2 regions of the Paenibacillus sp. S-38 genome follow, and region 2 is predicted to be linked to the other one. Evidence: predicted binding sites of a transcription regulator. Region 2 holds the regulator's gene; the other holds the start of a gene.
The links. Region 2 encodes LexA, which represses DNA repair genes until DNA is damaged. Its sites were predicted from a motif close to CGAACATATGTTCG; they were not measured.
Positions count from the first base shown of each region.

Region 1 (12,130 bases), 2.2 Mb from region 2:
GTACCAGGAGAACTACTATGAGGGGATTCGGCAGCTTGCAGCACGAGGCGGGCCGGGCCTCGGAGGTCTCCTTGCGGTGTTCCGGCAGGTGGTGGAGATGGGCCTCGATCCCCGGGCGCGCCGCGGCTGCCTGTTCGTGAACACGATGGCCGAGCTGGCCGGACGGGATGCGGAGCTGGCACAGGACGCTCTGCGCTTTCAGGAGCGCCTCGCCGGCCTGTTCGCCGGCGTGCTGGGCGAGGCGGTGGAGCGCGGGGAGCTTCCTGCGGACACGAAGATCAGGGCGAACGCCCGCTTCCTGACGATGGCGCTCGGCGGCTTCTCGCTGCTCCTGAAGAGCGGTCCGCCGCAGGAGGTGCTCGAGGATGCGGTGGAGCGGACGCTCGCGGCGGTAACCGGCGGGGCGTGAGGGGGATGGGAGCATCAGGACCAGGCCGGAGATCTTCGGGGGCCTGGCCTGTAAGGGAAGTGCTTTTGCGAAGTAGAGACGTTCATGGGGGAGTTGTCCATGAAATAGCGGAAGTACGATGCGTAATTTCCCTTGCTGCCGGTGCACTTTTGAAAATAGAGGAACGCGGATGCGCTATTCGTGAGATCAAAGCGGTTTCCGGGCTTATCGGCGCCACATAAGGTATTTGAGTTCCGCTATTCACCGGGAAATAACGGGAAATACCTCCATAAGATACTGGAGTTCCGCTATCTTGGATCCACCCGTAACCGTGAAGGGCATCGCCTTCCGCAGCAGGAGGGCTTCCCGAACATTTTCTGAACATCATAGGCTCCGACGCCGGTTCCCGTCTGAGGGGCGTTCAACATATCACTCACGAAAAACGCTTGAATCGCCCACGGGTGATCCCGGCACCTCGGGGTGATCCAGCCGCACCTTCCGATACGGGTCCTCCCTCACGATCAACCTTCTGCCCGCATACAGCGCACCCCTACGGCCCATAAACGGACTCATAGCTTCGGCGGGAGGCAGGACGGCTTCACATCGTCTACGCATGTGTTGTTTTCGCTCCCCTTTGTATGCCCAATTATGTATCGATCAGTACAAAATGGAGAGGTGGAAAAAGCATGAAACTGCAGCAGCTGACCCCGCATGTATGGGGCGGATCCGTATGGCTTCCCGTTCCGGTGATGATCTGGTTCGCAAGGGAGAAGGAAGGCATTACGATCGTGGACGGGGGGGTTCTGCCGATGTGGGAGGGGGTGCGCAGGGCGCTCCGGGAGACATTCGCAGGCCTGCCGCTGCGGCGTGTGCTGCTGACGCACGGCCATCAGGATCACATCGGGATCCTTCCGCCGCTCATGGACGCCTATCCCGAGGTGCCGATCGTCGTTCACCGCGAAGAGATTCCGTTCCTGACGGGGAGCCGGTCTTACCGTTCCCTGAGGGAAGGAGTCTGGGCCCGCTATGCTCCGCCGGTGCCGGAGGAGAAGCTGACGGCTCTGCGCCTGGAAGCGTCGTACGCAGGCCTGCAGCCTTATTGGACGCCGGGGCACAGTCCGGGGCATACAGTGTTCTATCACGAAGCGGATGACATTCTATTGGCCGGGGATCTGTTCACCCGCTATTTCGGCCGGCTGCAGCGTCCTATTGCCGGGTTCACGGCCGATATGGAGCTGTCGCTGAGCAGCGGGAGCATCCTCGAAGAGCTGAAGCCGAAGTACACGGCCTCCGCCCACCTGGGCGTTACGCGTGATGCCCATCTGCAGTATTCCCGGCTTCTTCCCCCGCTTCTTTCCGGACGGTAAATTCATGCAGCGCCCCTTCTCCGGTATGCCCCGGCCGGGTCTCTATGATAGAATACGAGATATAGACCGCAAGGAGAGACTGTCAATCAAGACTGCATGCAAGAGTCAGCAGGATGACCATACAACAAAACGATAGAGCCCCGTGACCCGGGGCCAAGATGGGTGGGGGATCGGCAATGTCGGAGAAGGATTCGCAATCGCATGACAAACAAGCGCTGTCGCGGCGCAAGCTGCTGACGGTGATGGGAACCGCCGCGGCCGGCTGGATGCTGGCCGGCACGCCGCGGGTCGGAGCGGCCGCCGCCCCGGCCGTGGTGAGCGAGACGCCGCTGTGGCTGAACGTCAAGGCCTACGGTGCCCAGGGGAACGGGTTCCAGGACGATCTGTCCGCTTTCCGTTCAGCGGTGGAAGCGGCGAACCGCGCGGGAGGCGGAGTCGTGTACGTGCCTCCGGGCAGGTATATGCTGTCGGGGCCGGTCACGCTCGGCTCGAAGATCCGTCTGGTCGGCGACGGACCTGAAGCTTCGGTACTCAAGGGCATGAGATACGCCCTTCCGCTCGTGAGCGCATCGGGCGCGGAGCATGTTGCGGTGGAGGGGATCGGCTTCGAGGGCGTCGGCACCCTGACGGAGGCCGCTTCGTTCGAGGCGGCGGAGAAGGGGATTCACTTGTCGGACTGTGAGGACGTACGGATCGAGAACTGCACGTTCGCTTCGATCCCGAACGGCATGTGGCTTGTGGACAGCCGCCATGTGACAGTGCAGGGCTGCTCCTTCGATACGATTCTGTCCTCGAACAGCTTCTACGAAGGGTATGGCATCGCCGCGGAAGGCGGCGCCCATCTGCAGATCCGCGCCAACCGGTTCCGCGGGCTGAAGAAGCCGGGCGTATACCTGTATGCCGGCTGTTCGACCAGTACCGTGGACGGCAATCTGCTTGAGGAGAGCGCCGATGCTTTCATCGTGCTGTCTTCCTCGAGCAAAGCCTGCACGCATAACAGGATCACGGATAACACCGTCTCGGCCGCGGGCCTGGCGAAGGACCGTTCGTCGTGCAAGCAGGGGATCGTGCTGCGGGGCTACTGCGTGGACAACACGGTGACGGGCAACGACATCGCCCGGGCTTCGGAGGCCGGCATCGTGCTCGAGGGCGACGGCAAGTCGCTCGACGGCCGTCTGTCGGGAACGATTATTTCGGGCAACCGGATCGACTCGGTGCCGCGGGGCCTGGTGCTTGCCAACGCCGACGGCGCGGTCGTGACCGGCAACGTGGTCCGCAAGGCCGAGGTCGGCATCCTGCTCGAGCCGTCCGCTTCGGGCGATGGAGCGCGCTGCCGCTACAACCTTGTGTCGGGCAACATGCTCATGGCCTGCACCACGGCGGGCATCCGGCTGGCTGCCGGCTGCGAGGACACGGTCGTGTCCGGCAACAGCGGCGCAGGCAACGCGGAAGCCCTGGTCGTGCACGAGCAGGTGAAGGTACAGCCGGGCTTCTGATCGTAGGCTGTGGCAGCAGACGACTTCGCGTGGAGACCGCATCTGGCTGCTGTACTCGTAAAGTCTATTCCGCCGGAATGCCGCACATCGTGCGTGTTCACGGCTCTTTTCAGACAGCCCCATACCAGCCCTTGTTCCTTTCGGGAACAGGGGTTTTTGGCATGCGATTCCGGGAAGCAAGAACGAAAGAGAGCCCATTTGCAATTATTTCCTCTTGAAATGCGAATATTTGTTCGGTATCCTGTATACAATACATACGAACGTATATTCCCGTTTGGAGGGGTTTCTATGCAGCGTGTTATTCTGCTTGCAGATTGTCAGTCATTCTATGCCTCCGTCGAGAAAGCGGCTCATCCCGAATACAAGGACCGGCCCGTCGTAGTGGCGGGGGATCCGGCCCGCCGGTCCGGCATTATTCTCGCAGCCTGTCCCATTGCGAAGCAGTACGGGGTAACGACCGCCGAGCGGCTCGGGGAAGCGCTGGGCAAGTGCCCGGAGCTGATCGTGGTCCGGCCGCGGATGCAGACGTATATAGATGTTTCCATACAAATTACCGGTATCTACGAATCGTTTACAGACCTGGTTGAGCCGTTCTCCATCGATGAGCAGTTCCTCGATGTGACCGGTTCGCTTTCCTATTTCGGCTCGGCCGAGGAGATCGCCCGGCAGATCCAGCACAAGATTCAGGTGGAGACGAACGTATGGACCCGGGTCGGCATCGGACCGAACAAGATGCTGGCGAAGATGGCCACCGACATCTGGGCGAAGAAAAACGGCAGCGGTATCTTCACGCTGGACGAGGAGGGGCTGGAGCTTCTGTGGGAGCAGCCGGTGCAGAAAATGTACGGCGTCGGCTCGCGGATGGCCGCGCATTTTGCCCGGATGAACATCCATACGATCGGCGATATCGCGAAGCTGCCGCTCGCGGAGCTGAAGCGGCGGATGCGGGTGCGCTTCGGCAAGAACAGCGACATCCAGGCCGAGCTGTATTGGCAGACGGCGAGGGGGATCGATCCGAGTCCCGTGCGTCCGCGCACCCTCTTCGACGACCAGCAGGCGCTGGGCCACCAGATGACCCTGCCGCGCGATTACGGCCGCAAGGAGGACATCGACGTGATCCTGCTCGAGCTCAGCGAGGAGGTGGGGCGGCGGTGCCGGGCCAAGGGGTACATGGGGCGGGTCGTCTCCGCGGGCGCCCGGGGGGCCGATTACGAGCGGGGAACGGGCTTCTACCGCCAGACGACCCTGCCCGACCCCACGAACATCACGAAGGAGATCTACGAATCGGCCCGGAGGCTGTTCCATCTCCACTGGGACGGCCAGCCGGTGCGGCGGATCGGTGTGACGCTGTCGGGGCTGTGCAGCGACAGCGAGTACCAGCTCACGCTCTTCGACAACAAGGAGAAGACCCGCAGGCTCGAGCGGGTGACCGATGCTATCAACAGCCGGTTCGGGCGCACGGCGCTCCTGCGCGCCTCCTCCAAGCTCGACTCCGCCCAGGCGCACGAGCGCAGCGCCAAGATCGGGGGGCATTATAAATGAGCAAGAAGCTGCAGGGCAACGGCCGTTGGGAATCTTCGCGGATGATGCTGCCGGAGCACCGGGCGCAGCTCATCGAGCGGCAGCGCATCCAGTCGGGGGAAGCGCCGGCGGTGCGGGCGCAGGTGCCGACCAGGCAGGAGCTCGAGCTCATCCGCGACTATACGCTGCTGCCGATGATGCTGACCATCGTGGAGAAGAACCGGATCCAGATGGAGCTCTCGACCGTATCCATGAAGCAGCTCTATGTGATCGCGCTGGACGCCCTCATGCGGCGGATTCACATGGACCTCGTGCTTGTCAAGAAGTCGCTGCGCGAGCACGGCATCAAGGTCTACGACGATGAGACGGTGGACAGCGCCGTTCACTACCGCTACGTCTGCCGCGGTTATGAGGACCGCCTGGCGATGACGCGGGATGTGGTGCGTTCGGAGATCAGCGTCAGGCTGGCGCGGTATGTGGGGGGCCTGTTCAAAAAGGACGACGGAGGCGTCTAGAAGGGGAGCCGGGCGGCCGCTGCCCGCGCGGTTCCTGCCGGGGTACGGTCTTCCAAGGACGGCGGGCGCTGTCCGCTGTGTACGCGGCGGCAGGGCGATGCGGCTGCCGCGCCGCAGGGGGGCTCCGGCCGGCTGCGGCGCGGGCGGTTCGCCGCCCGGTCCTGCGGTGAGCAGCCCAGCGGCAGGACATCCCGGACCGGAGCGCTAAGGAAGCCCCGCATACCGGTTGTCGCCGGCGAAGCCTGCGGAGGCCCCGCATGTCACTGACCAAGCCTGTGGAGGCTTCTCCTTGCCGCCTGAGCCTTGTACGCAGAGGCCGGGCGGTTCGCGGCCACCCTCCGCTCCGGTTCCCGGCGAGGGGGCAGCGGAGGAAGCACGCCTACCGCCCGGCGCCAAGCTCGGGCCCGGGCACACCGCCCCGGCTGCCAAGGCGGCTTGCTTCACCGTACAAGCTTTTCGGGGAAAGAGGATATCCTAAGCTTATCTTCGAAGACGCTTCCCAGAAAGGCTGCTGCACATGATCCATCTCCGTTTGTTTCCCGGTCTGTATACGCACGTGAAATGGTTCGTACCCCACGGCAAAGAGGCTCCCGTGCCGATGACCGAGGTGATAACGCCATCGTTTTTGTTCTGGCTCGGAGTGACCCTGGCCGGGCTGCTGCTCTCCGCCGTATTCAACGAGCCGCTCGAGAGGGTCCCCCTCATCCGCAGGGTCCATGCGGTCCTTGACCGCTGGAAGCCGTACGAGACGCTCATCCTGCGGATCGGCCTGGGGGCCGGACTGCTGCTGCAGCTCGTGACCGGAACGTATCTTGCTCCGGAGCTCGCCGCGGACGGCTACTGGGTCACGGTGCTGCTGATTATCGCCTTTGCCGGACTGCTCTACCGTAGAACTCTTGTCATCAGCGGCGCGGCGCTCGCCGTCCTGTACGTCCATGCACTGGCCGATTACGGCCTGTTCCACGCCCTGGACTACATGTTCTACGTCGGGATCGTCTACTATCTCCTCGTGGAGCAGACCCGGTGGCGGCCTACGGCCACGCCGGTGCTGTACCTGTTCACAGGGCTGTCTCTCGCCTGGGTGGGGCTGGAGAAGATGACGCTGCCCCAGCTCGCCTACGGGATTATGGAGGAATACCATATTCCGACCTTCGGATTCAGCATGGAGAATTTCGTGCTCATCAGCGCGTTCATCGAGCTGGGGCTGGCCTGGACGTTCATTGTCGGCATTCTAAACCGGTTCATCTCGATACTGGTGACCCTGGTGTTCATCACGACGACGACGGTGTTCGGATTCCGGGAGATCGTCGGCCATACGATCGTCCATACGCTGCTGATCATGTTCCTTATCGAAGGACAGGGAGTCTTTCGCTCGCCGTTTCAATTTCACCGCTCCCCGGTGCTGCGGTGCCTGTTCGTGCTCGTGAATTTCGTGGTGCTGCTCTTCGGCCTTATGGCGGTCTACATCGCGCTGGGCACGGCGGCCTCCCACTCCTAGATTCAGCCGTGCGCTCCTGCCGCACGGCTGTTTTTCATAAGTACCACAGCTGCTCGGAGCTAGGCAGCCTCATGCATGCAGTCTTTTGAAGACGGCGATCTCTTACAGGGGCTCAGCCGGCGAACTTTACCAGCGCCCATCGGAGGCGGAGCGGCAGGAAACGCAAGATAGGACGGGTTCGGAGCCAAAAGCACAAAAATGGTGTAGCAATTCCAGCGGGTTCAGGTTAACATAGAGGTATGTTGTTCACGTGAACATTAATAAGAAATGGGTGGAAATCACATGAAAAAGTTCCTTGACGAGAACTTCCTGCTTACGAATGAAACCGCTGTCCGCTTGTACCATGACTATGCCAAAGAAATGCCGATCATCGACTATCACTGCCACCTCAGCCCGCAGGAGATCTACGAGAACAAGACGTTCAAGAACATCACCGACGCTTGGCTGTACGGCGATCACTATAAGTGGAGAGCGATGCGCTCGAACGGCGCCGAGGAGAACCTCGTGACCGGCGGTGAGGGCACGACCGACTACGACCGCTTCCTGGCCTGGGCGAAGACGGTGCCGCACACGATCGGCAACCCGCTGTACCACTGGTCGCACCTGGAGCTGCAGCGCTTTTTCGGCGTCTCCGACCTCATCAACGAGAAGAGCGGTCCCGAGCTGTGGGAGAAGCTCAATGCCCAGATCAGCGGCGAAGGCTTCGGTGCCAGAGACCTCATCAAGAAATCGAACGTGCGCGTGATCTGTACGACGGACGACCCGACCGATTCGCTCGAATACCATGTCAAAATCAAGGATATTCCGGATTTCGACGTGCAGGTGCTGCCTTCGTTCCGTCCGGACAAGGGCCTCGAGATCAACCGTCCGACATTCCTGCCTTGGGTGCAGAAGCTGGCGGAAGTCTCCGGCCAGTCCGTGAACGATTATGACGGCCTGCTCTCGGCGCTCGAATCCCGCGTCCGCTTCTTCCACTCCGTAGGCGGCAAGGTCTCCGACCACGCCCTCGACTACGTAGCGTATGCCGAGACGACGAAGGAAGAAGCGGCCGGCATCTTCGCCAAGGCGCTCCGCGGAGAAGCCGTATCGCTTGAGGAAGAGAAGAAGTACAAGACGTACACGCTCGTGTTCCTCGGCAAGCTGTACGCCGAGCTCGGCTGGGCGATGCAGCTGCACATCAACGCCCACCGCAACAACAATGCCCGTCTGATGGGCAAGCTCGGTCCGGACACCGGCTTCGACTCCATCAATGACAGCGACATTGCGCAGCCGCTCGTAAGACTGCTCGATGCGCTCGACAGTGAAGATGCGCTGCCGAAGACGATTCTGTACTCCTTGAACCCGAAGGACAACTATGTTCTCGGTACGATCATCGGCAGCTTCCAGGGCGGCGGCGTACCGGGCAAGATCCAGTTCGGCTCGGCGTGGTGGTTCAACGATACGAAGGACGGCATGATAGACCAGATGAAGGCGCTGGCGAACCTCGGCCTGCTGAGCCGCTTCGTCGGCATGCTGACGGACTCCCGCAGCTTCCTCTCGTACACGCGCCACGAGTATTTCCGCCGCATTCTGTGCAACCTGATCGGCGAGTGGGTGGAGAACGGCGAAGCGCCGGACGACCTGGAGCTGCTCGGCACGATGGTGCAGAACATCTCGTACAACAATGCCAAGAACTACTTCGGTTTCTAATCGGGCGTGAAGCCCTCGGACGGCGGTTGTCCGCCGGGTTTGGATGAAGGCGTGCTTCCTTACGGGAGGCACGCTTTTTATTCTGACGAGACGGGAGACCGGGACTGCACGGATTGCGCGTGAGGGGTCTGTGAGCTGCCCTGCCGAACAGGGACTGTCTTCATGGACAGCCAAGGGGATGATCCTTGAATTTCCCCAAAGGAGCTCACCCGCGCAGACGTTCCTTTCCGGCATCGCTCCTGATTCATAAACGCACCGTCCTAAGGGGAGGGCGGCACAGCCGTTCACCTCCTGCACAGCACGGCCTTACGGGCCGGGAGCGAGGGGGACGGATAGGCCCTTGATGTCGAATGCGGACGACAAGCTTGGAGGGCCCGGCTGGAAAAAACGCAACTTTTTGCGGCAACCGTGCGTATTGGTAGGTGTGGTAAGGGAGCGATATGGCGAAAGGAGCGGAGGGACAGTGGTCCGATTGGAGTATCGGTTGTACGAGGAAGGCAGCCGGACGTTCCCCGTGCTGTACTACTATGACCGGATCGGCCGGGATGAAGCGGCGCTGCGGTTTGCCTGCGATTACTTCGTCAAGGACGGCCGCGTGTATGAGAAAAGCTCGTGTGCGGTGGAGACCGGCTGCTATGTGGTCTATGTGAAGGAAGCCGAAGACGAGCGGACCATGCCTTGGGGCACGCCGGGAGCGCGGGGGTTCGCAGGTGTGCGGATGGAGCTTCGGGAGTACCGGGAAGGGACGGCGGATTACCCGCTGATCTACTCCTACACGTTCAAGGATACGCTCGAGGCGATGCTCCACCTGCAGGCGAATTACCTGTATACGGACGGACGCGAATGGTACCGGACATCGGCGGAGATCGACGAAGACCGGATGACGTATGTGTATTACGCCGTTCCGGTGTAGACCGGAACGGCACCGCAGCGGCGGCGGTCCAGAAGAGCCGCAAAGACAGGAGTGACAGTGAAAATGGAACAGCACAAGGGCAGCAGGACGCGCCGGATGGTGAAGCTGTTCGTTGCTTCCACGTTAGTGCTCGGAGGGGCTGCAGGATGTTCCGACTCGCGGGACTGCGTGGACAACAACCGCGACGGGTACTGCGATGACGGAGGGGGCGGAGGCTCCTCCTCTTCCTCTCATTATTATTACGGGAGCTCCGGGAGCTCGAAGGCATCGTCCTCCGGAACCGTCTCGGGAAGCTCTTCAGGGATTTCCAAGGGCGGCATCGGCTCCAGCGGCAGTTCGAGTTCCTGATGACCGGGAGCTGTGACCAGGGGATGAACCCGCAGAAGGCAAGGAGGGAGAACGCGTGGAGGAAAGGACCGCAGGCTTCTCCCGCAGAAGTTATAAGGAGCGCCGCGACACGCTGTACGGCGCGCTCCGGCGCGAAGGCGTCTTTACTTGGGACGTCATGTACGAGCAGGAATATGCGCTGGCCGGGCTGCACCGCCTAAGCCCGGAGCTGCTTGCGGAGATGCGCGGGGCGGCGGAGAAGCTCGGCCGCATCTATGCGCGGACGGTAGAGATCGTGCAGCAGGGCGGAGCGGAGCTGTGGCGCGAGCTCGGTCTCCCCGAAGCGGCCTACGGCGCCATCCGGCTCCGCTTCGACGCAGAGAAGGCGACGCTGATCGGGCGGTTCGATTTTGCCGAGACGCCCCAGGGGCTCAAGATGCTTGAGTTCAACAGCGATACGCCGACCGGGATCGTCGAGGCCTTCCATGTCAACGGCCGGGTCTGTGCGGCGTATGGAGCCGAGAACCCCAATGAGGGCTGCGCGGCCATGCTGCCGAAGGCCTTCGGACGGATGCTGGAGCTGTACCGCTCGGCGGGATACACGGCGGAGCACATCTTTTTCTCGGCGCTGGATTGGCACGAAGAGGATGCGGGCACGACGAAGTATCTGCTGGCAAACAGCGGCCTGCCGGACGCGAGATTCGTGGCGCTTGGCGATCTGCGCGTGCAGGGGGAGCGGCTGTGGGCGGAGTACCCCGGCGAAGGAGAGCCGGAGCCCGTCGATATCCTGTACCGGCTGCATGCCATCGAGAAGCTGGCCGAGGACCGCGACACCGACGGCTATCCGACCGGAGAGCATGTGCTTCGGCTGATTGCGGAGCGCAAGCTGGCGGTGATCAATCCGCCCTCGGGCTTTGCGGCGCAGACCAAGGCTCTGCAGGCGCTGATCTGGAATCTGCACGAGGCCGGGGAGTTCTACACGGAAGAGGAGCATGAGGCGATCTCGCGCTACATGCTGCCGACGTATCTCGAGCCGATGTTCCCCGAAGGCGCCGCCTACGTCTCCAAGCCGATTCTCGGCCGGGAGGGCAGCGGGGTGACCATCTACGAAGAGGGAGAGGCAGCCGAAGCGAGCGGAGACGAAGAATACGGCCACCAGCCGATGGTCTACCAACAGTACGCACCGCTGCCCGAGGTGGAGATTGAGACCTTGGCCGGGCCGTACCGGGGAAGCCTGCTCTGGGGCTGCTTCCTCATCGACGGGCAGGGCTCGGCAGTCGTGGCCCGCGTGGGAGGCCGGATTACCGGCAATTTATCGTATTATCTGCCCTGCGCCCTGGCGTAAAAGGGTCCGGGAATCCGCAGGATCTGAAGCCGGCGGGTTCCCGGCTGACGGCACACTACATAAGCAAGGGGTTGGAGAAATGGACCAGTTCGGGACCATTTTGAATTTTTTGATCTATTTGGCAGTCACGGTGCCGCTCGTCGGGCTCGGCATCCTGTTCTTTAACCTGACGACGCCGTACAGCGAGTTCAAGCTGATCCGCGACGGCGGAGAGCTGAGCGATCCGGCGAAGGTAGCGGCGGGCAAAGCGGCCGCTTATGACCTCGGCGGCAAAATCATCGGCCAGGTGCTCGTGCTCGCCTCCGCGGTCTATCACTCGGTGGGCATCCTGGACCTGGTGATCTGGGGCCTGCTCGGCATCGCGTTTCAAATCATCATTTTCTACCTGTTCGAGCTGCTTACGCCGTTCAAGGTACTCGCCGAAATTCCGAAGGGCAACGTGTCCGTCGGGATCTTCTCGTTCTGCCTGAGCCTGGCTTCCGGCCTGCTCATGGCGTCCCTGATCAGCTACTAAGGAGGAGAAACAGATGCTGCAGATCAATCAAATTCATCATGCCGCCATCATTTGTTCGGATTATGAGGTATCGAAGAAATTCTACACGGAGATTCTGGGACTTCCGGTTATTCTCGAGACATACCGCGCGGAGCGGCGGTCCTATAAGCTGGACCTGCAGGTGGGGGGAGCGCAGATCGAGCTGTTCTCCTTTCCGGATGCGCCGAAGCGTCTGAGCTATCCCGAGGCCAGAGGGCTGAGACATCTCGCCTTCGAGGTAGACGATATCGACCAGGCGGTGGGCGAGCTGACGGGGCACGGAGTGGCGGTGGAGCAGGTCCGTGTGGACGAAACGACGGGCAAACGGTTTACCTTTTTTGCCGACCCGGACGGTCTGCCGCTGGAGCTGTACGAGAAATAAACCGGTGCTTTTGCACCGGGGAGCCCCAGGAATTTAGATCATCTACGGACACAAACGCAGAGCCGGCATCGAAGGGTGCCGGTTTTGTTCTGTCCAAATCAGGTTAATAGGTACATAACACAAGCTAAAAACGCTTTCAATACTAACTCTTTCCTAA
Region 1 covers NZ_CP187970.1:5,569,261-5,581,390, reverse strand. The annotation lists gene ACP26L_RS24530 (TetR/AcrR family transcriptional regulator) at 1-409, shown strand, start outside; gene ACP26L_RS24525 (MBL fold metallo-hydrolase) at 1,075-1,755, shown strand; gene ACP26L_RS24520 (right-handed parallel beta-helix repeat-containing protein) at 1,932-3,251, shown strand; gene ACP26L_RS24515 (DNA polymerase IV) at 3,540-4,793, shown strand; gene ACP26L_RS24510 (hypothetical protein) at 4,790-5,287, shown strand; gene ACP26L_RS24505 (hypothetical protein) at 5,284-5,508, opposite strand; gene ACP26L_RS24500 (hypothetical protein) at 5,886-6,785, shown strand; gene uxaC (glucuronate isomerase) at 7,068-8,474, shown strand; gene ACP26L_RS24490 (hypothetical protein) at 8,938-9,387, shown strand; gene ACP26L_RS24485 (hypothetical protein) at 9,451-9,735, shown strand; gene ACP26L_RS24480 (glutathionylspermidine synthase family protein) at 9,791-11,059, shown strand; gene ACP26L_RS24475 (DUF350 domain-containing protein) at 11,139-11,573, shown strand; gene ACP26L_RS24470 (VOC family protein) at 11,587-11,973, shown strand.
Region 1: the regulator LexA is predicted to act here: its motif matches at 3,474-3,487, upstream of ACP26L_RS24515 (DNA polymerase IV).

Region 2 (12,130 bases):
GTCCAACCGGTGATCCACAGGACGCCGAACGTGCTGCCGAATAAGGATAAAAGCAGCGGCAGTGCTTCCTGGCCGATCCGGTCGAAGAATACCATGGTTCCTACGACAAAGGGAGCGAACAGCAGGAGCATATGCTTGACCAGAAATCCGCTCGCCTCCTCCACCCACTCCAGCCGGATCCACCCGAAAAACAGGGAGGCCGTGAATAGGATCAATCCGGTTACATTCGCCGGGAGCGGAAGATGAAGCAGCTCGTGGAGCAGCGCGCCGATCAAATAAAAACCTAGCAGAATGGCAAAACCGCGCATCTTGCCCTCACTCCCCTCAGTATGGTGGTGAAGCCCCACGTATGTATAAACCTTTCTCCCCCGTGGCATCGTAAAGGAGGCGCTGCAGGATGATTGGCGCCAACCAACCTAAGCGAGGGAGCGATGACTTATGGCGAAACCGGATAATCGCGCGGATAATGTAGAAAGAATCCAATTCAACATCAACCACACGATCTCCAACTTCAATGAAGCGGAAGAATATCTCGCCGAGCATGCCGATGAGATCACTCCGCAGGACCGTCAGGCCATTGAAGCCAAAAACGAACGCCGCCTCCAGTCCCTGCAATCTTTCCGTGAAGAAATTCGCGACGAAGCGAAGCATCGGGAGCAATCGTAATCTCTCCTTAGGACCTTAGAATGAAACCTCCTCCCCAGCCGGGAAGGAGGTTTTTCTTTTCTTAATACCCTGAATCCTGGAAGTCCCTCTCCCGGCTCGGTGAAGCAGGAGCGATACCTTCTCCACCTGCTTGGCCCGGGTGTTATCTCGCCCGTCTGCTGCTGACTTCGAAGCGGAAATGGTCGTGGGCCAGCTGGGTGTCCTCATGAACCGTGCGGGCTTCATCCCGCAGCATATCCGCCTCTTCCCCTTGGTAGCGGGAAGAGATATGCGTCAAGATCAGCGTGCCTGCGCCTGCCTCTTGGGCCGTCTTCGCCGCGTCGATGGCCGTGGAGTGATCATACATGACGGCCAGCTCCTTGCGGTGCTCGGCGAATGTCGCCTCATGAACGAGTACATCGGCGTCCTTGGCGAGCGTTACCGCGTGAACACAGGGCTGCGTATCGCCGAGAATGGTGACAATACGTCCCGGGATCATCGGCCCGATGAACTCTTCCGCCTTGAGCTTCGTGCCGTCCGGCAGCTCGACGTCTTCGCCGTTCTTGATTTTGCCGAAGATCGGCCCCGAAGTAAGACCAAGCGACTTTAAGCGCTCGGCATCGAGACGACCCTTCTGCGGCTTCTCGACTATCCGGTAGCCGAAGCTCTCAACGCGGTGCACGAGCGGCGCCGCGGTGACCACGAACTGGTCATCTTCGAAGACGACCTGCTCTTCCGGCTCCAGCTCGATAATCGTCGTCTGGTAGCCCAGGTGCGAATCGCTGACCCGCAGCGACGTTTCGACGAACTCGCGGATGCCTTTCGGTCCGTATATCGTAAAGGGCGTGTCCCCGCCTTGGTAAGATCGGCTCGACATCAATCCCGGCAGACCGTATAAGTGATCGCCATGCAGATGTGTGATGAACAGCTTCTCCAGCTTGCCGATCTTGACCGGTGCGCGGAGCACCTGATGCTGAGTGCCTTCGCCGCAGTCGAACATCCAGTATACGCCGCGCTCGGCCAAGAGCCCCAGCATGATGGAGGTCACATTGCGCTCCTTGGAAGGCATGCCGGCCCCCGTTCCCAGAAAATACAGCTCCACCTTCATCTCTCCCGTTCCTATACATGCTTGGTCAGAGCGGCTCTTCCCGTCAAAGGAAAAGAGTGGGGCCGCTTAGCCCCACCCTACCATAGCATACCCCAAACCGGATCTATCTTAGGCGTTAAAATAGCGCGCCTGCGGGTGAGCGAACACGATGGCGGATACCGAAGCCTCCGGCTCCATCATGCTGCCTTCCGTCAGCGTGACCCCGATGTCTTCCGGCTGCATCAGCTCGAACAGCTGCTGCTGATCATCGAGGTTCGGACACGCCGGATAACCGAAGGAGAAGCGCTGTCCGCGGTACTTCGCGCCGAAGCGTTCGGCCATCGTCATCTCCGCCGGATCCGGGAAGCCCCACTGATCCCGCATCATCTGATGGACCCGCTCCGCGAAGCCTTCCGCCATCTCGAGCGCGGCGGCCTGCAGGGCGTGGGAGCGTAGGTAATCGCCCTTCTCGCGCCACTGGGCCGACAACTCGCTGACGCCGTGTCCGGCCGTCACGACCAGGAAGCCCACATAATCCATCTCGCCGCTGCTTACCGGCTTGAGATAATCGGCAAGGCAGAGATATGGTTCCTTCTCCTGCCGCGGGAACGTGAATTTCTGCAGCACGCGGCTCGGATCCTGCGGATCGTAGACCAGCACGTCGTTGCCGTCGGACTGGGCCGGGAAGAAGCGGTACATCCCCTGCGCCTTGATGATGCCCGCCTGCTGGGCTTCCGCCAGAATGCCATCCACCGTCTCCTTGAGCTGCAGCGCCTTCGGATCCTTCTCGGCAATCAGGTTCTCGACCTTGCCCTTCAGTCCAAGATGGTGTCCGAGCAGCATCTGCATGTTGACGTACGGCACCAGGTGCGAGATCGGATAGTCGCGCAGCACGCGGCGCTCGAGATCCGGCGGCACCTGAACCGGTACGGTACGGTCTACCGTGGACGTCATGACGCGGGTCAGTGCCGGCATGCTCTCATCCTTGCGGCCGGCTTCCTTAACATCCGACTCCATGCTCTCCCGCAGTTCGCGGATAAGAACCTGGCGCTGCTCGGGATCGCTAAGCTTGTTGGCGATGTCAAGGCCGTCCATCGCATCCTTGGCGTACAGCACCATACCGTCGTATTCCGGTGCGATTCGCGTCTTCGTGAACTTGCGGGTGAGCGCCGCGCCTCCTACGAGAATCGGCACGTCGATGCCGGCATTCTTCATATCCTGCGCCGTGACGACCATTTGCTGCGCCGATTTGACGAGCAGGCCGGAAAGGCCGATCGCATCAGGCTTCTCTTTGCGGTACGCTTCGATGAGCTGCTCCGGCGGGACCTTAATGCCGAGGTTCACGATCTTGTATCCGTTGTTGGAAAGGATGATCTCGACCAGGTTTTTGCCGATATCGTGAACATCGCCCTTCACAGTAGCGAGGATAATCTTGCCTTTGACGGCGCTGTCCGCCTTCTCCATGTACTGCTCCAGATGGGCAACGGAGGCTTTCATGACCTCGGCGCTCTGGAGCACCTCGGCGACGATCAGCTCGTTGTTGTTGAAGAGCCGGCCGACCTCTTCCATCCCCTTCATCAGCGGTCCGTTGATGATGTCGAGCGGCGCATACTTCTTCAGCGCTTCCTCCAGGTCCGGGATCAGGCCTTCCTTCGTTCCCTCGACAACATAGGAAGCAAGCCGCTCTTCCAGTGTCAGGTTCGAGATCTTCTCCTTCTTCTCGACCTTCTTCACACGGAAGTAGGCGACGAATTTCGCCAGCGTCTCGTCCGTCGTATTGAAAATGAGCTCTTCCGCGAGCGCGCGCTCTTCTTCCGGTATGGAAGCGTAGCGCTCCAGCTTCTCGGTGTTGACGATCGCATAATCGAGCCCGGCTTTGGTACAGTGGTAGAGGTACACCGAGTTCAGTACCTCACGGCCGGCATCCGGCAGACCGAAGGAGATATTGCTGAGGCCGAGAATCGTCATCGTCTCCGGATACTTCTCCTTGATCATCCGGATGCCCTCGATCGTCTCCACGGCGGAGCCGATGTACTGCGGATCTCCGGAACCGACAGGGAACATGTTCGGGTCAAAAATGATATCCTGCGGCTTCATGCCGTACTTCTTCGTGAGCAGCTCATACGCACGGTCGGCAACTTCCATCTTCGCCTGCCGGGAAACCGCCTGCCCGCGCTCGTCGATGAGAATCATGACGACCGCCGCACCGTACTTATGGAGCAGCGGCACAATCGCTTCGAACTTCGACTCGCCGTCCTCGAGGTTGATCGAGTTGACGATCGCCTTGCCCTGGGAGTATTTGAGCCCCAGCTCGATGATGTGGTCATAAGTGGAGTCGATCATCAGCGGCACTTTGACCTTCTTGACAACCTGAGGAAGGAATTGATTGATGGCATAAGCCTCGTCAATATCCGTGTCCTGCAGATTGATGTCGATGATATGGGCGCCGTTCTTCACCTGCGTCCGCGCAACCTCCGAGGCTTCTTCGAACTTCTCTTCCTTGATCAGCCGTTTGAACTTCCGCGAGCCGGAGATGTTCGTCCGCTCCCCGACCATAATCGGCCGGTTGTCCGGCTCTACATAGACGGTTTCGATCCCCGAGATGGCCGGCGGGTGAACCCCGTCCTGCTTGCGCGGCTCGTACTTGCCCAGTGTCTCCGCCATGGCCCGGATGTGATCCGGCGTCGTACCGCAGCAGCCGCCGGCAATGTTCAGCCAGCCCTGCTCGGCGAAGCCCGCGAGCTTCATGGCCAGCGATTCCGGTGACTCATGGTACTTGCCGTTCTCATCCGGCAATCCGGCGTTCGGGTAACAGGACACGGCAGTACCTGCAATCTCCGAGAGGGTACGGATATGATCGCGCATGAACTCCGGGCCGGTGGCACAGTTGAGACCGAACGAGATCGGGTTCAGGTGCTCCAGCGAGACATAGAACGATTCGATGTTCTGCCCCGCGAGCGTCGTTCCCATCGGTTCGATCGTGCCAGAGATCATGAGCGGGAGCTTCACGCCCAGCTTGTCGAACGCATTGCGGATCCCGATGGAGCCCGCCTTCACGTTCAGCGTATCCTGCGAGGTCTCGAGCAGCAGGGCATCCACGCCGGCTTCAATCAGGGCCTCGGCCTGTTCCTGGTACGATTCGACGAGCTCGTCGAATGTCACGCCTCCCGTAACGGACAGCGTCTTGGTCGTTGGGCCCATGGCTCCGACGACGTAGCGCGGCCACTCCGGCGTGCTGTATTTATGGGCTGCTTCGATCGCCAGCTTGGCCGCGGCCAAGTTCAGCTCCCGGGCGCGATCCTGCAGATCGTACTCCGCCAGAACAACGCTTGTGGCGCCGAACGTATTTGTTTCGACCATATCCGCACCGGCGGCAAAGTACGCTTCATGGATTTTCTGGATGACATCCGGACGGGTAACAACGAGAATTTCATTACAGCCGTCAAGGTCCTCGCTGCCGAAATCGGCCTCCGTCAGATTCTCCTGCTGGATCATGGTGCCCATCGCACCATCCAGGATCATAATTTTTTTCTTCAGCTGCTCCTGCAGTGATGGCTTGTTCATTACCGCTTGATCCCCTTCCCCTGCCGTCCTCTTCCTTCACGACTCGGAAGGACAGTCCTGCATTTCTCTGTAGTAATGCACCCGCTGAGGCCGCTTGTACGGCCTTCACGCATAGTTTAACCCATAGTTTATCAGAAAGCGTCCTTAATGAAAAGGAAGGAATGAACCGATTTCACGAACTTTTCATCATATCCTATCGGATTTATGCGGTTTTATCATCGACAGAAGCCCCCTATTCCACTATAATACAGGGAGAGAAGATTTCCTGATCTATACTTACATTAACTGAAGAAAGAGGGATGGACATGGCAGAAATCCGCATCCGCAACACGAACGAGCGCATCTCCGGCGAAGAGAATGTGAGAGCGTTCTTAGATAAGCAAGAGGTACTGTACGAACATTGGAATGCAGCGAAGCTTCCGGCCGAGCTCCAGGAGAAGTTCATTCTGAGCGACGAAGAAAAAGCACAGATTCTCTCCACCTTCGACGAAGAAATCCGTGATCTTGCAGGCCGCCGCGGTTACAAAACCTGGGATGTCATTGCACTCTCGGACGCCACACCCAACCTGGACGAACTGCTGAAGAAGTTTGAGTCCGTCCACACCCACACGGAAGATGAAGTACGTGCCATTACGGCTGGCCGGGGCATCTTCATCATCAAGGGCACCGACGATGTAGGCTACTTCGATGTGGAACTCGAAGCCGGCGACGTCATCTCCGTACCGGAGCATAAAGCCCATTTCTTCACTTTGATGGAGAACCGCAAGATCGTAGCCGTACGCCTCTTCATCGAGACGGAAGGCTGGATTGCTCATCCTTACGACGATCCTTCGTTCCAAAAGGCTTAATAAGCCGATTTTGCACCACTGAGTAACAGATCAGCCTCTGCTTCGGCAGAGGCTTTTTGATTTGCTCTGCAGCCGAACGACAGGAAAAAAGCCTCGCCCGAGTGGACGAAGCTTTGGATAGGACGATGAATAAGTGCACTGCTACTCGATCGAATCGATAATCGGCTGGATGTCTCGCAGGGAACGGATCTCATGCACAGGAATAATCTCGTCGGTGCGTGTAAGTTCATGGCGGTTGATCCACAAGCTGCGCATGCCGATCGCATTCGAGCCCATGATATCGGTCGTAAGCTTATCGCCCACCATCAGTCCTTCATCCGGTTTAATCCCAAGCAAGCTGACCGCATGCTCAAAGATCGCCGGATTCGGCTTGCCCCGGCCGAACTCGCCGGAGATGATGATATGATCGAAATAAGGAGCCAGCTGCGGCACCCCGGCCAGCTTCTCCTTCTGGAGATCGGGCGATCCGTTGGTCAGCAGCAGAAGCTGGTAGCGGCCCTTGAGGGAATCGAGCACCTCGAAGGTTTCTTCGTAGACGATCGGACGGCTGCGCCGTTCCGCAGGGAACAGCTCGCCAAGACGGTATCCGAGCTCCGCGTCATCGATCCCGAGTGCGAGAAGTCCACGGGTCCAGGAAGCTGTCCGGTAGCCGGGGGCAAGAGCCTCGAGCTTACGGAACTCTTCCTGCTCCCCGCTCGTGAAGTTTGCCCAGAGTCCCTCGAACGGATTGATCCCGATCATCTTGGTGAACGGGAAGGTCTCGTACGACTCATATAAAGCTCTGGCTTCTTTGCGTACCGCTTCCTCGAGCTTCACCGGATCGACACCGGTCACTCGCGCTGCTTCTTCGCAGGTAGCCCGGAAGGCCTCCTGCACGCTGCGATCATCCCACAGCAGCGTATCGTCCAAGTCAAACAGAACAGCCTTGATTCCCATGTCTACAGTCCTCTTTCCCCCATAAAGTTAACTCTTCTGTATCCAATCAATTTATCGTTGCCTCTATTGAAAAAGGCACAAAACGCTAAGCCTGGAAGACAAATGCGTCATCCCGGACTTAGGCTTCCTGCTGCAGAGCAATGCCATGACGCTGGGCAAATGCAACCAAGTGCGGCCGGGTCTCCTCAACAGGGAATTGATGGTAGATCCGTGAGAATGCCCAGCGGGCGGATTTGCCCTTCATGGAGATGACGATCGAATCCTTGTTCACGGCAATCTCTTGAATATCATCCGCCTTCAGGCTGCGGTCTCCCCCAAAGCGGCGGGATGTGATCGCATGTTCTCCGATGCGCAGGAACGGTCTCCGTGCCCAAAACATCAGGAAGGCAAGAAAGATATAGCTCGCCCCGGTTACCCAATACAAGTTATCCGTGGCTGCCTGGCCCCGGAACGCAATAAAGCAAAAAACACCGGTAGCCACAAGCAGCATAGGCAGTACCCAGCTGCGGCCCCGGAATGTCTTAGCTTGATCGGCGGATGAACTGTCCGACGAGATAAGCCCCTGTCCGCTCTTCTTACGCTGAACATTTGTTACCTTGGTGTTCTTTCGAACCATTCGTGACCACTTACGCGACATATCCGAACCCCTTATCTCTCATCTATACTCTTCCGGCGGAACTTCTCGATAAAGCGCTGCGGATACTCTTCATCCAAGGCACTGACCTCGTCCAGCCGTGTCCACTGTTCCGAAGACAGCTGCCAGCCAAATGCTCCCATATTGTCCTCGAACTGCTCAAGAGTACTCGCTCCGAAGATCGGAGAAGTAATGCCCGGCTTATGGATCAGCCAGTTCAAGGCAACCTGAGCGGGTGTCTTCTCCGCTTCTCCGGCTACGGAAACCACCTCGTCAAGAATGCGGAAGTTCTTCTCGGTATTCCGAAGCTCCCAGCGGCTCTCCCCCGCCTTGGCCGACAGCCTTCCTTCCGTTGGTTCTTGACCGCGGACATACCGGCCGGTCAGGAATCCGCCCCCCAGCGGCGCCCAAGGGATGATCCCGACGTTCTCTTCCAGGCATAAAGGAATCATCTCTCTGTCCATGGTCCTGCAGACCAGGCTGTACTGCGGCTGAATGGAAATAAACCGCGCATACCGGTTAAAGTCACTGATCGACAGAGACTTCATCAGCTGATAAGCCAAGAAATTGGAGCAGCCGATATACCGTACCTTACCTGCGGACACGAGGTCGTCGAGGGTACGAAGCGTCTCCTCGATCGGCGTGACCTGATCCCACACATGCAGCTGGTACAGATCGATATAGTCCGTATTCAACCGGCGTAGACTTGCTTCCACTCCATCGAGAATATGCTTACGGGAGAGGCCTACGTGGTTAATGTTCTGACTGGTCGGGAAACGAACCTTGGTTGCCAGAATCACTTCGCTGCGCTTCTCGCGGATCGCCTTGCCGACAATCTCTTCGGACTTCCCGCCAACGTAAACGTTCGCCGTATCGATGAAGTTCCCCCCACGTTCCAAGAACCGATGGATCATTTCGATCGAATCCTGCTCATTCGTGGCATTCCCGAACGTCATCGTACCCAGACAAAGTTCGGATACCAGGATGCCGCTTCTGCCAAGCACACGATATTCCATGAACGAGCTTCCCCCTCTCAGTTCTTTCCTTCGCCTTCTTCTTCGTCGACAAACTTGATATTCTCAAGCTGCGTACGCAGGTTGGATTTGAAAGAGTCGATATACTTACGGCGAAGCTCGTTGCGTTCGTCCATCTCTTCATCCGTGAGACCTTCCGCTTTCGCTTTGCGGGCCAGTTCGTTAATGCGCTTCACCCTTACATCATGTTCCGATTCGCTCATGCCGTTCCTCCCGAAATTGGTAAGCCGAGGCACCACTTGCAGCTCCGGATCCCGACTGCAGCGGGCAGGCTTGTATCATTAATACTTTGACATTCCAAGTAGGGATTGTCAAGAGTTCGGAAGGAAACCAAAGGGCTCCAGGAGCCGGTTAGGGAAGCAGCAGCTTCTGCCCTGTCTGGAGGGAAGAAGACTTCAATCCGTTAAGCTTCTTCATCTTATCTATGTAATCGCGGATATCGTCATCCGGTGCAAATTCAGACGCAATCGCCCAAAGTGTATCTCCCTGGTGCACATACACGAATTCGTGCTCTTCCGGAGAGGTGCCGGCTGCGTGAGCATCCTGACCGGACAGGGAGGCTGAAAGCCCCCCAAGAAGGGCGAGCAGCATAACCAGAATGAATCCCATCGTTGCATAGCGTACGTATGTTCGCTTATTATTATGTTGAGACCGGGCTGCATGCTCCCGTCTGCGATATGTACTCTCATTAGAAGCCCGTCCGATCAGTGCAGTGTTCTGTACCATAACCGACATCCTCTCCCAAACATTTGTTCTCTTTTCGTTCTGGATTCAATTTATCACGAACAAACGTTTGTGTCAACGGGTTTTCTCGAACTAATGTTTGTACGAACTCCGGTTCTGTGTTATAATTCTACTAATCGATTACCAACAATTGGAGTGATATGGCATGAGCAAGATCTCCTCCCGGCAGCAGGCAATCTTGGAGTTTATTAAGAATGAAGTCAAAGATAAGGGCTATCCCCCTTCCGTCAGGGAGATCGGAGAAGCGGTCGGACTCGCCTCCAGCTCTACTGTACACGGCCATCTGGAACGCCTTGAGAAGAAGGGACTGATCCGCCGCGACCCGACCAAGCCCCGCGCCATCGAGATTCTCGACGGTTCTCTCGGTGACGGCGCCTATGCCGTATCGGTCGCCCATGTACCTCTGATCGGGCGGGTTACCGCTGGCGTACCGATCACAGCAACGGAGAACATTGAGGATTACTTCCCTCTACCGAGCCATTATGTCGGCGACAACAACGTGTTCATGCTCAGTGTTATCGGTGAGAGTATGATCGAAGCGGGCATTCACAACGGCGATTTCGTAATCGTCCGCCAGCAGCAGACTGCATCGAACGGCGAGATTGTCGTGGCCATGACTGAGGATGACGAAGCCACGGTGAAGACATTCTATAAGGAGCGCGATCACATCCGTCTCCAGCCCGAGAATCCCACCATGGAGCCTCTCCGGCTTAAGAATGTAACGATCCTCGGCAAAGTTATCGGCGTATTCCGCAACATTCACTGATCGCCCCCCTTCCGGAACGGCACCCTGCCGTGTCCGGATTTTTTTTGCCCTGTGTTCGAACGCAGCGGCCCTCAACATCTTACCTGCTAAGAAATCCAATAGGGGACCCTTTCCTCAAAACAACAACAAAAAGGCCGTTCATCCTTCGGGAATTCCCGGAGGACAAACGGCCTGTCTTAGTTCTAGTACAGTGTCAGATACTGCTCGCGCTCCCAAGCGTGAACTTGGGTGCGGTAGATGTCCCACTCGATCTCTTTGAGCTCGTAGAAGTGAGCCAGCGCGTGATCGCCGAGCGCATCGCAGATGACATCATCACGAAGCATTTCATCAAGCGCCTGCTTCAGGTTCAGCGGCAGGCTTGGAATGCCCTGCTCTTCGCGCTCATCTTCGGTCATCACATAGATGTTGCGGTCTGTCGGAGGCGGCAGCTGCATCTTGTGCTTGATGCCGTCGAGGCCCGCTTTGAGCATGACCGCCAGCGCGAGATAAGGGTTCGCAGCCGGATCGGGGTTGCGCACTTCAACACGCGTACTGAGGCCGCGGGAAGCCGGTATACGGATCATCGGGGAGCGGTTGCTCGCCGACCAGGCCACATAACAAGGTGCCTCGTAACCAGGTACCAAACGCTTATACGAGTTCACGGTCGGGTTCGTGATCGCCGCGAAGGAGCGCGCATGCTTCAGAATGCCGGCCATGTACTGGCGGGCCACCGTGCTCAGACCGAGCTTGTCGCTCTCGTCGTAGAACGCGTTCTCATTACCGCGGAACAGCGACTGGTGGCAGTGCATGCCGGATCCGTTCACGCCGAACAGCGGCTTCGGCATGAACGTCGCATGCAGCCCATGCTGGCGGGCCACCGTCTTGACCACGAGCTTGAAGGTCTGGATCTGGTCGGCCGCTTTGATCGCATCGGCGTATTTGAAGTCGATCTCATGCTGGCCCGGAGCCACTTCGTGGTGGGACGCTTCGATCTCGAAGCCCATCTCCTCGAGCGTCAGCACGATCTCGCGTCGGCAGTTCTCGCCGAGGTCCGTAGGCGCCAGGTCGAAGTAACCGCCCTGGTCGTTAAGTTCCATCGTCGGGTTGCCCTTCTCGTCGGTCTTGAACAGGAAGAACTCCGGCTCAGGCCCTACGTTCATGGACGTGTAACCCATCTCTTCGGCTTCCTTCAGCGCCGCTTTCAGAATGCCGCGCGGGTCACCCGGGAACGGGCGGCCGTCCGGCAGGTAGATATCACAGATCAAACGGGCTACACGGTCTGTCGTAACCCATGGGAACACGACCCAAGTACTAAGATCGGGATATAAGTACATATCGGATTCTTCAATCCGCACATAACCTTCGATGGACGAACCGTCGAACATCATTTTGTTGTCCAGCGCCTTCTCCAGTTGGCTTACAGGAATCTCCACGTTCTTGATCGTACCGAGCAAATCCGTGAATTGGAGACGAATAAAGCGGACGTTCTGTTCCTTGGCGATGCGCAGAATGTCTTCTTTGGTAAAGTTCTTGTCCGACACTGTGTAATCTCCTCCTTAGACTTATGTATCAGGGAATGCATATTAACGGAGTAACCGGGCACCCCTTGCGGCCGAAGCCGAAAAAGAAAGCGGTACCGCGGCTGCCCCGGCCGAACGTTTTACTTGCGGAAAAAGCGCGAGAGTTCGCCTTGAATCAATGATACCTGGTTCGGACGCTTGCCCCCGCCGAGCAGCTGCTGCTTCAGCATTTTGTGAAGCTGAGAGTCGGTGAGCTCCCGACGCTTGACTTCCGTTTGCTCATTGAGAATGGTTGCATCCTCCGAATCCTTGTCAACCGGAAGGAGAACCTGCTTGATCCCGGCAATGTTGACGCCTTTCTCGATCAAGTCTT
Region 2 covers NZ_CP187970.1:3,330,929-3,343,058, reverse strand. The annotation lists gene ACP26L_RS15410 (CidA/LrgA family protein) at 1-308, opposite strand, end outside; gene tlp (small acid-soluble spore protein Tlp) at 439-666, shown strand; gene rnz (ribonuclease Z) at 809-1,753, opposite strand; gene metH (methionine synthase) at 1,862-5,296, opposite strand; gene ACP26L_RS15390 (1,2-dihydroxy-3-keto-5-methylthiopentene dioxygenase) at 5,602-6,144, shown strand; gene ACP26L_RS15385 (HAD family hydrolase) at 6,286-7,080, opposite strand; gene ACP26L_RS15380 (hypothetical protein) at 7,199-7,696, opposite strand; gene ACP26L_RS15375 (aldo/keto reductase) at 7,729-8,730, opposite strand; gene ACP26L_RS15370 (DUF896 domain-containing protein) at 8,748-8,951, opposite strand; gene ACP26L_RS15365 (LysM peptidoglycan-binding domain-containing protein) at 9,100-9,357, opposite strand; gene lexA (transcriptional repressor LexA) at 9,638-10,258, shown strand; gene glnA (type I glutamate--ammonia ligase) at 10,441-11,778, opposite strand; gene ACP26L_RS15350 (MerR family transcriptional regulator) at 11,898-12,130, opposite strand, start outside.